2 regions of the Bacillus sp. SCT118 genome follow, and region 1 is predicted to be linked to the other one. Evidence: a T-box and tRNA genes for the amino acid it is inferred to sense, from the RefSeq annotation. Region 1 holds a T-box; the other holds one or more tRNA genes.

Region 1 (7,305 bases):
TCTTCAGGAGGCTGTGCTGTTTGATACAGGTGAGGCAAAGGTGCTGAAAAATGCCGAAACACTTCTTCACCAAATTGCCGTTCTTCTTCAAACAATTCCAAATGACATTCAGGTGGAGGGGCATACAGACAGCCGAAACATTTCGACATACCGATACCCGTCGAATTGGGAGCTATCAGCAGCACGGGCGAGTGGAGTTATTCAATACTTCACGTCTAAAGAGAAGCTTCCCTCCAAGCGCTTTATTGCTGTCGGTTATGCGGATACAAAGCCGGTAAAGGATAACAAGACAAATGAACACATGAAGGAAAATCGGCGTGTGGAAATAGTGATTAAAAAATCAAAAACGACCTCTTCGTAAAGGTCGTTTTTTACTTTGTTCTTTGCTGTTCAGAACGTATCGCATATAATGCTTTGCTGACAGTTTGGGCATTTTTTTCTGTAATTTCAGGCTTGCGGGGAATCGGAGGATATAAATCAGCCGGATCGCTCCAGCTCGACGGAAGGGCCACGGGGCATTGTTTTTGCCATTTAGCAATCCATTCCGGCGGGATCTCGTGTCCCGGATCAATTCCCTTCATTTCAAGCCATATTCTGGCCCAGGCGCGGGGCACGACACGCCAAATATCATATCCGCCGCCTCCGACTGCAATCCATTTCCCTCCGCAATATTGATGAGCCAAAGTGTGTGCAAGACGGGGGATTTCTTCGTATATATTGATTGTTGCTGATAAATGCGTCAGCGGATCGTAGTAATGGGCATCGGCGCCGTTTTGGCTGATAATGACATCAGGCTCGAAATACGCGGCGACTTCTGAAGCTGCTGTCCGGTAAGCCTCAAGAAAAGAATCATCCTCTGTAAAAGCGTCAAGCGGGATATTAAAGGAATAGCCATATCCTTTTCCGCTGCCTTTTTCTTGGATCTGGCCGGTTCCAGGGAATAAATACCTTCCTGTTTCATGAATGGACAGCGTGCATACGTCAGGATTATCGTAAAATGTAAATTGCACACCGTCCCCGTGGTGGGCGTCCGTATCAATATAAAGCACTCTGGCGCTATATTTTTTCTGGATATATTGAATCGCCACAGCGCTGTCGTTGTATATGCAGAATCCTGATGCTCTCCCGCGAAAGCCATGATGAAGCCCTCCACCAAGGTTTGCCGCATGCAGGGCTTGTCCTGACATGACCCAGTCTGCGGCCGTTAAAGTGCCGCCGACCAAGAGGGATGCCGCTTCGTGCATGCCGGCAAAGACGGGTGTGTCTTCAGTGCCGAGCCCGTAGCTTTCTCCTTCTTCAGCGGGAAGCTTTCCGGCGCCCGCAAGCTTTACGGCCTGAATGTAATCGTCCGTGTGGACAAGGGAAAGCTCCTCTTCTGAAGCGAGTCTGGGGGTGACAATGTCTCCATCATCAAAGGCATTGATCATCTTAAGCAAATCATATGTTAACAGAACCCGCTGCTGATTAAAGGGATGCTCCTGATGAAACATATAGGTTTGGTAGGATGGAGAATAGATAAATACACTGTCTCTCATAGCAGATCCCTTTGCTCTGACGGCCATACGACGTGGTGTCCATTTCTTTGTAATGCCTGCAAAAACGGCAGCGGATTCATCGTTTTTACACGGAAGACAAGCACTTTTACACCGGGATCGTCATGCGGATAAACAAGCACGCTTAATATTTTCACTTGAAGGTCTTGGCAAAGACTGCTGATCTCAGCGAGGCTTTTGGTGATGTCGTTTACTTTTATCTCAATTTGCGATCCCGGCTGGTCAGCGCCTGTCAATTTGACAAACGTCCGCAGCAAATCGGTTTTTGTTAAAATGCCTATTAATTTTTGATGGTGTACCACTGGAAGGCAGCCGATGCCATGCTCGTAGAACACGGCTGATATTTCTTCGACAAAATCTAACGGATGGGCGCAGACAACATCTTTTTTCATAATTGAATCTACGCTTCGTGTGAGAAATAGGCTTCGTTTGTTTTCTTCAAAAATACTCGGGCTGGCCTGTTTCATGTCTCTGTCTGTAATCATGCCGATCACGTGTCGTTCTTCATCTACAACAGGCAGATGCCTGATATGGAATTCCTTCAATTTGCATATTGCTGTTTCAAGCGTATCCGTCTTCGTTAATGTAATGACATCTCTTTTCATGATTTGCTCAACAATCATTATTTTTTCCCCTTTGCCAGTGTCAGTTAATACATATAACGATGATAAAAACGGAGCCTGTCAAATTGCTCAATTGATTCTTGGCTGACGTTTTTTCCGATGCGGGCCATCAGACAGTTTGCAGGGTGGGAGCTGATCTCCGGCTCATCCGTTGCAAACCAGACCAATCCGCCTGCATTCATCATCTTTTCCATGATCTTTCTGTATTCCCACACATCTTTTTTCATCCCTTTTAAATCCCAATGCCAGTAATATTCTGTCGTCATCACAATGTAGTTTTCCATTTGTTCATCCATCATGCTGACGGTCAGGAGCGTCTTTCCGACAGCGCATCCCCGATAGTCCGGTGCTACTTCGATGGCTCCGAGCTCAATCAAATCCTCCATATTTCCTTCAGACCATCTTTCGAGCGGGTCAGGATATAAATACGTGACATAGCCGACAATGGTTCGGCCGTCTCTGGCAATAATAATGCGCCCTTCGGGAAGGCCTGCAATGTCGACTAGCGCTTCATGCTGCTCGCGAGGCGGACGAAATGCGGTTAAATCTTTATGAAACTCATAACCTGCCAAATCCTCTGGAGAGACAGGCCCTTCTATCAGTAAAGAGCCGGTTGCTGTTTTGATGTTTGCTGAATGGTATGTTTTATGATGTTCCACTAATTCACCGTCCCATCAATTCTTATAAAAATACATGCCTTCTTTAAGAATACCAAATTATAAAGCGTTTTCAACATGGTTTATATTTTAAAAATTGAGAAGAATATGAATATATACTATAATAATTGTGACAACTTCAGCAAAGGGGGATGTTTGGGCATGAATTTGAAAGCGTTACCAGCAATAGAGGGGGATCATAACTTAAAAAACTATGAAGAAACGTACCGGCATTTTGATTGGGCCGAGGCAGAGAAACATTTCTCTTGGCATGAGACAGGGAAACTGAATGCGGCGTATGAAGCGATTGACCGCCATGCCGAATCGTTTCGAAAAAACAAAGTAGCGCTTTATTATAAAGACGCAAAAAGGGATGAAAAATACACATTTAAAGAAATGAAGGAAGAATCAAACAGAGCCGGGAATGTGCTGAGACGGTATGGAAATGTGGAAAAAGGGGACCGCGTTTTTATTTTTATGCCGAGATCACCCGAGCTTTATTTTATTATGCTTGGTGCAATCAAAATTGGCGCTATCGCCGGGCCGCTGTTCGAAGCATTTATGGAGGGAGCGGTGAAAGACCGGCTTGAAAACAGTGAGGCAAAGGTTGTTGTCACAACGCCTGAGCTGCTGGAGAGAATACCGGTAGACAAACTGCCTCACTTGCAGCATGTCTTCGTAGTCGGGGGAGAGGCTGAGAGCGGCACGAATATCATCAATTATGATGAAGCAGCGAAACAGGAAAGCACAAGACTGGATATCGAATGGATGGATAAAAAAGACGGCTTTCTGCTTCACTATACATCAGGTTCCACTGGTACGCCAAAGGGCGTGCTGCATGTCCATGAAGCGATGATTCAGCAATATCAAACAGGAAAGTGGGTCCTTGATTTAAAGGAAGAAGACATTTATTGGTGCACGGCTGATCCAGGCTGGGTGACAGGTACGGTATATGGCATTTTTGCACCGTGGCTGAACGGAGCGACAAATGTCATCGTCGGCGGACGTTTCAGCCCGGAAAACTGGTATGGAACGATTGAACAGCTTGGCGTCAATGTCTGGTACAGCGCGCCGACCGCTTTTCGGATGCTGATGGGAGCGGGAGATGAAATGGCTGCGAAATATGATCTAACTTCACTACGGCATGTGCTCAGTGTCGGTGAGCCGCTAAATCCGGAAGTCATCAGATGGGGACATAAAGTTTTTAACAAACGAATTCATGATACATGGTGGATGACCGAAACGGGCAGTCAGCTCATCTGCAACTATCCTTGCATGGATATTAAACCGGGTTCAATGGGTAAGCCGATTCCAGGAGTGGAGGCAGCGATCGTTGACAATCAAGGCAACGAGCTACCGCCATACCGAATGGGCAATCTCGCCATCAAAAAGGGCTGGCCTTCCATGATGCATACCATTTGGAATAACGCTGAAAAGTATGAATCGTATTTCATGCCGGGCGGCTGGTATGTGTCTGGGGATTCTGCTTACATGGATGAAGAGGGATACTTTTGGTTCCAAGGCAGAGTTGATGACGTCATCATGACCTCCGGTGAGCGCGTCGGCCCATTTGAAGTGGAAAGCAAGCTTGTCGAACATCCGGCTATTGCAGAAGCAGGCGTAATCGGAAAGCCTGACCCGGTGCGTGGAGAAATCATTAAAGCCTTTATTGCACTCAGGGAAGGATTTGAGCCGTCTGATAAACTGAAAGAAGAGATCCGCCTATTTGTAAAGCAGGGTCTTGCAGCCCATGCGGCTCCGCGTGAGATCGAATTTAAAGATAAGCTTCCGAAAACCCGAAGCGGAAAGATCATGAGGCGCGTGCTGAAGGCATGGGAGCTTAATCTGCCGGCTGGAGATCTGTCAACAATGGAGGATTAAAAGGCGGCGTTGACACAGGATTTTATTTATGTTAAAAATGATATAGCTTCATATGAAAAGGTAAAGATTGAGACAAGTAGAATATCCTTACGTTCCAGAGAGCTGATGGCCGGTGAAAATCAGCACAGACGGATATATCGAATACACTCATGAACCGCTTTTGCAAACAAAGCCGGCCAGGCTTTCAGTAGTGAAAGAACGGACCTGATCCGTTATCAGGCAAAGTGATAAGACGAATGTTTGCATTCTCTTATTAGTAGGGTGGTACCGCGATAATCAATCGTCCCTTCGTGTAAACGAAGGGGCGTTTTTTATTTTAATCAAAAAAGGAGCTTTATCTTATGACTAACTTACTTGAAGACTTATCCTTCCGCGGATTGATTCAGCAAATGACAGATGAAGAAGGGTTAAATAAACAGCTGAATGAAGAAAAAATCCGCTTGTACTCAGGCTTTGACCCGACAGCAGACAGCTTGCATATCGGACACCTGCTGCCTATTTTAACACTTCGCCGTTTTCAGCTTGCAGGGCATCATCCGATTGCGCTTGTGGGCGGCGCGACGGGCCTCATCGGTGATCCAAGCGGAAAAAAAGCAGAGCGTACATTAAACACTGCTGACATCGTATCCGAATGGTCCCAAAAAATCAAAAACCAGCTGTCCAGATTTCTAGATTTTGAAGCAGCAGAAAACCCAGCTGTCATCGCGAACAACTTTGACTGGATCGGCAAAATGAATGTGATCGATTTCCTTCGTGACGTTGGTAAAAATTTCGGCATCAATTACATGCTGGCAAAAGATACGGTCAGCTCAAGAATTGAATCCGGCATCTCGTACACAGAATTCAGCTACATGATTCTTCAATCTTATGATTTCTTAAATCTTTACAGAGACAAAAACTGTAAACTGCAAATCGGCGGAAGCGATCAGTGGGGCAATATCACAGCGGGTCTTGAACTGATCAGAAAATCAGAAGAAGAAGGAGCAAAAGCGTTCGGCCTAACGATTCCGCTTGTCACAAAAGCAGACGGCACGAAGTTCGGAAAAACGGAAGGCGGCGCGATCTGGCTTGATAAAGAAAAAACATCGCCATATGAATTCTATCAATTCTGGATCAACACAGACGACCGTGACGTTGTCAAATACTTGAAATACTTTACGTTCCTTTCAAAAGAGGAAATTGAAGCATACGCTGAAAAAACAGAAACGGCGCCAGAAAAACGTGAAGCACAAAAACGCCTGGCAGAAGAAGTGACATCACTAGTTCACGGACGCGAGGCGCTGGAGCAAGCCATCAACATCTCCCAAGCGCTGTTCAGCGGCAATATTAAAGAGCTTTCTGCTCAAGACGTAAAAGTAGGCTTTAAAGATGTTCCTTCTATGGAAGCTGACAGCACCCAAGAGCTTTCACTTGTAGATGTGTTGGTGCAATCTAAATTATCTCCTTCTAAACGCCAAGCGCGTGAAGACATTCAAAACGGAGCTGTTTACATTAACGGTGAACGCCAGACGGAAATAAATTATACCCTATCAGCTGAAGACCGTATCGAAAATCAATTTACTGTTCTGCGCCGCGGGAAGAAAAAATACTTCCTTGTGACGTATAAATAAGAAAAAGATCCTTTGCCACTGAAGGCAAAGGATCTTTTTGTTTACCGCATAGGAATGAAAGGAAAAGAGTATATTAGATAGGGCAAACACGACCAATCACCACCTTTTAAATGAAAGGAGCGCTAAAGCGTGAATCTCATGTGTACGATTGCAAAAGAACGGCTGCAGCGGGATTATTGGGAGCAGCAGGCGCAGGATAGTGTTGGCCAGCAAGAGGCAAAAGACAAAATAGACGATAAAAAAACCCCGACCGCATAGCGGCAGGGGTTTTTAAAACGATTAACGAGAGTAGAACTCAACGATAAGCGCTTCGTTAATTTCCGGAGCAAGTTCAGAACGCTCAGGAAGACGAGTGAAAGTACCTTCAAGCTTTTCAGCGTCGAAAGTAAGGTATTCAGGAACGAAGTTGTTCACTTCAACAGATTCTTTGATGATAGAAAGGTTTCTTGATTTTTCGCGAACACCGATTGTTTGACCAGGTTTCACTAGGTAAGACGGGATATCAACGCGGCTTCCGTCTACAAGAATGTGACCGTGGTTAACCAATTGGCGAGCTTGACGGCGAGTACGTGCTAAACCTAGCTTGTACACAACGTTATCAAGACGAGAATCTAAAAGAATCATGAAGTTTTCACCGTGTTTACCAGCTAGTTTGCCAGCTTTGTCAAACAAAGTGCGGAATTGACGTTCGTTTACACCGTACATGTGACGAAGCTTTTGCTTTTCTTGCAATTGCAAACCGTATTCTGATAATTTTTTACGTTGTCCTGGGCCGTGTGGACCTGGAGCGTAAGGGCGTTTTTCTAATTCTTTTCCTGTACCGCTAAGAGAGATTCCTAGACGGCGAGACAGTTTCCAAGATGGACCTGTATAGCGAGCCATAATGTGACTCCTCCTTTGGTTTTATTTTTGTGGAAAATAAAAACCGTCTGCTCTATTCGACCATGCACATTTTGTTTTCATGTATCCTCGCTCCAGCAGC
Region 2 (7,305 bases), 1.4 Mb from region 1:
ATTCGGCCGTCGCCGTTCATTTCTTTTTCAACTTCAGAAATAATTGCTTTTACTTTTTCATTTTCTTCAACTTTATATTTATCAGTCACTCTCACATTGACTAACAGCTGCGGGAACTTCTGCATTTCAGCTGCAAGCTCTGACAGCGGCTTGCCTGTTGCTTTCAAAGTGTTCATCAGCATAATAGCAGACAATAATCCGTCCCCTGTCGTGTTGTAATCAAGGAAAATAAGATGTCCTGACTGCTCTCCGCCGACGTTGTAGCCGTCTTTTTTCATTGCTTCTACTACGTAGCGGTCGCCGACAGCTGTCTGCACGCTTTTGATGCCTTCTTTTTCGAGTGCCTTATAGAAGCCGAGGTTGCTCATCACGGTTGAAACCACTGTATCATCCTTTAAACGGCCCTCTGATTTCAGGTGTTTTGAGCATATGTACATGATTTGGTCGCCGTCTACAATATTTCCTTTTTCATCGACAGCAATCAGGCGGTCGCCGTCACCGTCGAATGCAAGACCGAGATCCGCGTTTTTCTCTTTGACAAACGCGCTGAGCGCTTCGGGATGAGTCGAACCGACGCCGTCATTAATGTTTAATCCGTTCGGGGAAGTCCCCATTGTCGAAACATCTGCATCTAAATCAGCAAACAGGTGTGTCGCCAAGGATGACGTTGCGCCATGGGCACAGTCCAATGCCACATGAATGCCTGTGAAATCTTCATCAGCTGTCTGTTTTAAGAATTGCAGATATTTTTGTCCGCCTTCAAAATAATCGTTTACAAGTCCAAGGTCTGCTCCGACAGGTCTTGGCAGCTTATCCTCAGGTTCGTCCATCAGGCGCTCAATTTCAGCCTCCTGTTCATCAGAAAGCTTAAATCCATCTCCCCCAAAGAATTTGATGCCGTTATCCTGCACTGGGTTATGAGAAGCGGAAATCATGACGCCCGCCTCTGCATCCATCGCTTTTGTCAAATAAGATACACCTGGTGTAGAAATGACACCTAGGCGCATGACTTCTGCGCCAATGGATAAAAGTCCGGCGACAAGGGCTCCCTCCAGCATATGGCCGGAGATGCGTGTATCGCGGCCTATCAGCACTTTTGGACGTTGTTTGTCTTTTGTCAGCACATAACCGCCGAAACGTCCGACTTTAAAGGCCAGCTCAGGTGTAAGCTCACTATTGGCGACACCTCTTACACCGTCTGTTCCAAAATACTTGCCCATTTTATAATCGCTCCTTTTTTATTCCGATGAGGATTGTGAATTCGCAGTGGATTCATCCTCATCCTGATCTTGGTTTTGCTCTTTATTTTCGTCTTGGTTTTGATCGTTGCTGTTTTTATCAGTGTTCTTTGTATCTTCTTGCTGATTGTTCTTTTGATCATTTGTTTGTTTATCTGTGTCATCCTGATTCCCTGATGTATTGCTGCTGTTATCATTCGTTGATGTATTGCTTTTCTTAGACGTCAGCTTGATTTTGGCGTTTTTCCGCCCCAAGGACCAGGTTACATTCTGTGGCCCGTTCACTTCAAGCTTCACGCTATGCTCCCCGTCCTCTAAATCTGAAACATTCACATACAATTCAATATCTGATTTTTTCAGTTTTTTTATATTCGCGGGAGAGCCTTTAGCCGTTACGTCTATCGCTTGTGATTCAGGATCAAGAAATTCAATGTTTTGTGAGCTGCTCAGCCCTACAGTCTTGATAGGGACATTCTCGAACTTCTGATCCGCTTCACTATCGACTTCTATATGCAAAGTCACCTTTGACGGCGAGATTTTTTTGACACCGTCAGGAAGCGGAATATCTGCCTCGATATCGGAATCCTTGTTAATTTTACTTAAATCTAAGCTGACGCCGTCAATAAATTCAAGAGAATCCAACACATCCTGTGAGCCGTAAACCGTTACCTCACTGGGGCTGGATTCAATATTCGCTATGCTGACACCGTCAGGAAGGCTTCCTGTCCGTTCAATTTTAAAGGGCACTTTTTTACTCGGGCTTGTCACCGGAACGGTAATCTTGATGACCGAGGGCTCCACGTCGACAGGAAGCGCGTTTCCGTCTTTATCATAGACAGTCACTTTCGCTTCCTTTTCAATCGTTTCATCTGCGTTTTCCAAATTCACTGAAGCTTTTACAAGAGAAATATTATCGATGACATTTTTCGATCCGGTAATCTGCACATTTTTCGGACTGACAATCGGCTGCTCCGGAGAATAGCCTTTTTTCATCTTGCTTTTGTTGTAGTACTCCACTTCTACGGGAAAACTTTTGGTCGTCCGTTCCTGAATGGTCACTGTCGTAACAGACGGATTAATTGAGATTGTCAGCCCATCCGACACGTTTTTGGCCTTAAGCTCAACCTTATGTGTGCCGGTTTTCAAATGTTCCATATCGGCATATATTTCAAAGTTTTTGGTCTGCCGAGCCTTTTTCACGGCGCTTGTCGAGCCTTTTATCGTGACATTAACCGTTTGCGGAACACCCGTCACGACGTAATTTTCATCATCATAATACGCTTTAACCGGAATATCAGTCAGAGTTGCTTCATCAGTTGTTGATGTCGGAAAGAAAGATTCACCCGGTTTTTTCGGAGTCGGTGCTTGGTTGCTGTTAACCGCCACATAAAGCAAGAGCGCGAAAAGCAGAGCAATGATTTTCACAGCCCAGCGGTTGTTTAAGAATTTATCCATTTTTCTTGCCCCTCCAATACCAGCGGTTAGAAGAAGTGTCTCTGGTGTTTTTCTTAAACTCGGCTTCAAGCATTTCTTTCAGCGCTTCTTCTGTAAGCTCTCTGTGAAGGTCGCCGTTCTTTGCCACACTGACGCCGCCGGTCTCTTCAGACACAATAATCGTCAAACTGTCTGTTACTTCACTGATACCGACAGCTGCTCTGTGCCGCGTGCCCAGTTCTTTTGAAATAAACGGGCTCTCAGAAAGCGGCAGATAACAGGCGGCCGCGGCAATTTCATTATTTTTCATAATCACCGCACCGTCGTGAAGCGGGGTGTTTGGGATAAAAATATTGATCAGCAGCTCAGAGCTGACTTTGGCATTCAGTGGTATGCCGGTTTCAATATAATCCCCCATTCCAGTATCCCGCTCAATGGTCAGCAGGGCGCCTATACGGCGTTTCGCCATATAATTGATCGCTTTTGTAATGGCCTCAATCGTTTTCTGCTGCGCTTCTTCAACAGGCGTGCCGCTCCTCGAAAAAAAGCGGCCGCGGCCTAGCTGTTCAAGCGCTCTTCTCAGCTCAGGCTGAAAAATAATAATAATTGCTAAAAATCCCCATGTTATCGCTTGGTCCATCAGCCATTGAAGTGTGCTGAGGCCCAAATATTGGCTGGCCATACGAACAAGCACGATGACTACAATTCCTTTTAACAGCTGAACCGCTTTCGTGCCGCGTATCACCATAATCAATTTATATATCACATACCAAACAAGGAGAATATCAACGGCATTGCCGAGGTACTGCAAAAAAGGGATATCCTCAAAAGCCATTTCCTCGTCCTCCAAGATTTCAGTCATTTCGTATTTTGTGTTTTACGTGTTACGCATATGTACTTTACATAGCGAGCCCATTATACCACATTTCGATTTAGCAAGTGAAATGTGCCAGCCCTCTCAGCCCGCAAAAAAAGAGCAAAGCGGCTAACGCGCTTTACTCTTCTCCGTTCGGACTGAATGCATCGAGTACACTTTTCCCCGCAGACTTCATCTTGTACCATGTCCAGTCGAATAATTGATTGATTTCTTCAATCTGACCGGTGACTTGTCCAGCAGAGGCCATATACTTTTCGCCGTTTACGACGGTTACATCCCCGTCTATTTTGCCTTTAATAATCAGCTTGCCGTTTTTGACAGTGACATCACCTTTGACCGTCTCACCTTCTGGCACGGTCACAGTATGGTTATGAACCACAAGATTCGGCTGCTTGGATACGCTGAAATTGTGGTCATTATGCCAGCTGTTAAAAAAACCTCCGCCCATCAAAATGATGAATACCGCAGCAGCTGCGATAACGGGATGGGTTCTGAACCATCTTTTTACAGAAGCTCTTTTCTTCTCCTTAGGCAATTTTGCCATGACATTAGCGGTAAAATCCGCGGGGGCTTCGACATGCGATGTGCTCCGTACGAGCGCTATGGATTTCTCCATCTCGTAAAAATGCTTTCTGCATTTCTCGCATGTCTCCAGATGTTCATTTAATACGTGTTCATCTTTTGGAAGGATATCTCCATCAAGATGCATATGCATAAGCTGCACAATTTGTTCAGGACAGCTCATTTCATCACCCCACTTAAAGATCCCTTAATTGTTTTCTAAGAGCCTCTCTGCCTCTGTGAATCCGCGTTTTCACAGTCCCCACAGGAATGTTTAGAATCTCCCCGATTTCAATTAATGAGAGTTCGTCAATATACTTTAATACGATGACTGTTCTGTATTTGTCAGGAAGCTTTAAAATTTTCTGCTGTATCGTGTTTGAGAGCTCCAGCGACACAACTGCATCTTCAGGCAAAACACCATCTGCGGCGATTTGAGAATACATGGTCAAGCCTTCCGTACCAGCCACCTCTGCATCGAGGTAATAATCCGGCTTCTTTTTGCGAATGCGGTCAATGGTCAAATTGGTCGCGATTCGATAAAGCCAAGTTGAAAATTTCCGGTTAATATCAAAACTGTCGATATTAACGTACGCTCTGATGAAAGCTTCCTGTGCAATATCCTCCGCCTCATGCACATTGCCAAGCATACGGTAGCAAAGCTGATAAATTTTATCTTTGTAAATATCTACGATGTCCGCAAATGCATCCTGGTCGCCTTTTTTGACTTGTTTAATTCTTTTTTTAATCATCATTTCCATATTTATCTAACCTCTGCCTTCACCGGTCTGTATGTATACGAGCTTCGTTTCAAAAGGTTTCAATTTTTTTATAAAATAAGTTTATCAAATTTTTGGCAGGGTGTAGATGGTAATTCGTGAATAAACTACCTTAACATATTTTTAAAATTATTATACAGACTGAACAGTTAGAAGTTGGAATGATTTTTCCAAAAGAAAAAAGACACCTTTTGATCAAAGGTGTCTGTGACTGGGCTAGCTGGATTCGAACCAACGCATGACGGAGTCAAAGTCCGTTGCCTTACCGCTTGGCTATAGCCCAATAATGGTGGAGGGGGGCAGATTCGAACTGCCGAACCCTGAGGGAGCGGATTTACAGTCCGCCGCGTTTAGCCACTTCGCTACCCCTCCACATAAAATTTTGAAAAAACAGTGCCGGCAAGAGGACTTGAACCCCCAACCTACTGATTACAAGTCAGTTGCTCTACCAATTGAGCTACACCGGCAAGATGGTGGAGGATGACGGGCTCGAACCGCCGACCCTCTGCTTGTAAGGCAGATGCTCTCCCAGCTGAGCTAATCCTCCAAATGGTGACCCGTACGGGATTCGAACCCGTGTTACCGCCGTGAAAGGGCGGTGTCTTAACCGCTTGACCAACGGGCCGTTGTGTTCTCGTCGAGCTGACAAAAGTTATTATATACAGGTCACCCCCTGTTTGTAAAGAGGAAAATTAAATTTTTTATTTTCAAACTTTTTAACTCCTTTTTTAACTGAAAAAGCCTCCCAACTAAAGCCATTTATTTTATGATAGAGACAAGCAAAGCAAGAGAGGAGAAACCAATATGATTCTAGTCAGTTCTTGCCTTGGAGGCATTGAATGCAGATATAACGGCTCTCACGCAGCGTCGGAGAAAATCAGAAAACTCGTCGATGAAAAGAAAGCAGTCATGGCTTGCCCTGAGCTTCTCGGCGACTTCTCTACCCCACGCGAACCCGCAGAAATCATAGGAGGCACCGGCGAGGATGTCCTCAATGGAACAGCGAAAATCGTGACAGCTTCAGGAGAAGACGTCACAGAACTATATATGGAAGGCGCCGCGAAAACATTGGCTTACGCAAAAGAAATCAACGCTTCTGCCGTCATATTAAAAGAAAACAGTCCATCTTGCGGAAGCGGGTTTATCTATAACGGCACATTCTCTGGCAAAAAAATCACCGGCAACGGAGTAACCGCCGCATTGTTAAAACAAGCGGGCTACCGCGTCATTTCGGAAAACGAGCTTGACGACATATTGTAAGGAGGCCACCCCATGACTCAAGACATTTCTTTATCCTTCTATAAGCCTGAACACTTGCCCGAGCTTCAATCATTCACGCTCACTAATGATGACAAACGCTTTACCTCCCTCCCGAAAGAGGTGCTGTCTCAGGCTCTGGGCATACAGGACCGATACCCGGTTGTCATCTTAAAAGACGACCTTCCAGTCGGTTTTTTCATTTTACATGCATCAAAAGAAACGCTTGCTTCCTATTCTAACAATCCATTTGCTTTACTGCTCAGCTCCCTGTCTTTAAACGCTGTGCACCACGGAAAAGGCTATGCGAAAAAAGCCATGATTTTGCTTCCCGCTTTTGTGAGCGGATATTTTCCATGGTGCGACGAAATCATCTTGGCCGTCAATCATCTGAACATACGCGCAAAACACCTTTATATGAAAAGCGGGTTCCTTGATAAAGGACGGCGAAGAATCGGGCCGCTTGGAGAACAGTTGATCCTTCATCATTTCTTATAGTCTTGAGTGAAATAAAATTTCAAAAATTTAAAAACATAGTTGAAATATCATAACAGAAATGAATATACTGAACATTGAGATATATCATTTTAAAACAGGGGGCATCCTCATGTCAGAACCATTAAACCTTCACCGTCTTACAACGGAATCACGCAATAGTCAAACAGTTGAAATCCACAAAGCAAACACTCTCGGCATCCTCAAAATGATCAACAACGAAGATATGAAAGTCGCTGCAGCCGTTCAGGAGGTTCTCCCCGACATCAAAACAGCTGTAGACTGCGCATATGAATCGTTTCAAAATGGAGGCCGGCTCATATATACAGGCGCCGGCACAAGCGGCAGACTCGGCGTCATGGATGCTGTTGAATGTCCTCCCACCTACAGCGTAAGCCCTGATCAGGTCATCGGAATCATGGCTGGAGGCCCCAAAGCCTTTTTACAGGCAGCAGAGGGCATTGAAGACAGTGAGGAAGCAGGAGGTGAAGATTTAAGAAACATACAGCTCACTTCAAATGACACCGTCATTGCCATCGCAGCAAGCGGCCGCACACCGTACGCCGCAGGCGCCCTAAGATACGCCCGCAAAGTCGGAGCACACACCATCGCCCTTACTTGCAATGAAAATTCCGCCATCAGCAAGGATGCGGATCACAGCATT

What was found. A T-box is a leader RNA that pairs with one kind of tRNA and senses whether it is charged. The one in region 1 lies ahead of tyrS (tyrosine--tRNA ligase), so its partner is inferred to be a tRNA-Tyr.
Region 2: it has a tRNA-Tyr gene. The T-box ahead of tyrS (tyrosine--tRNA ligase) is inferred to sense a tRNA for this amino acid. The anticodon was not compared.

The regions. Positions count from the first base shown of each region.
Region 1 is NZ_CP191225.1:1,211,302-1,218,606, forward strand. It holds gene motS (flagellar motor protein MotS) at 1-361, shown strand, start outside; gene ACQVGT_RS06125 (acetoin utilization protein AcuC) at 372-1,535, opposite strand; gene ACQVGT_RS06130 (acetoin utilization AcuB family protein) at 1,532-2,176, opposite strand; gene acuA (acetoin utilization protein acetyltransferase AcuA) at 2,203-2,835, opposite strand; gene acsA (acetate--CoA ligase) at 2,995-4,713, shown strand; T-box leader at 4,768-5,004, shown strand; gene tyrS (tyrosine--tRNA ligase) at 5,055-6,323, shown strand; gene sr7p (small protein SR7P) at 6,453-6,581, shown strand; gene rpsD (30S ribosomal protein S4) at 6,603-7,205, opposite strand.
Region 2 is NZ_CP191225.1:3,834,925-3,842,229, forward strand. It holds gene glmM (phosphoglucosamine mutase) at 1-1,220, opposite strand, end outside; gene cdaR (CdaA regulatory protein CdaR) at 1,239-2,693, opposite strand; gene cdaA (diadenylate cyclase CdaA) at 2,686-3,507, opposite strand; gene rsiW (anti-sigma-W factor RsiW) at 3,668-4,294, opposite strand; gene sigW (RNA polymerase sigma factor SigW) at 4,308-4,871, opposite strand; tRNA gene ACQVGT_RS19625 (tRNA-Gln) at 5,101-5,172, opposite strand; tRNA gene ACQVGT_RS19630 (tRNA-Tyr) at 5,177-5,261, opposite strand; tRNA gene ACQVGT_RS19635 (tRNA-Thr) at 5,284-5,356, opposite strand; tRNA gene ACQVGT_RS19640 (tRNA-Val) at 5,361-5,436, opposite strand; tRNA gene ACQVGT_RS19645 (tRNA-Glu) at 5,440-5,514, opposite strand; gene ACQVGT_RS19650 (2-thiouracil desulfurase family protein) at 5,694-6,149, shown strand; gene ACQVGT_RS19655 (GNAT family N-acetyltransferase) at 6,162-6,644, shown strand; gene murQ (N-acetylmuramic acid 6-phosphate etherase) at 6,754-7,305, shown strand, end outside.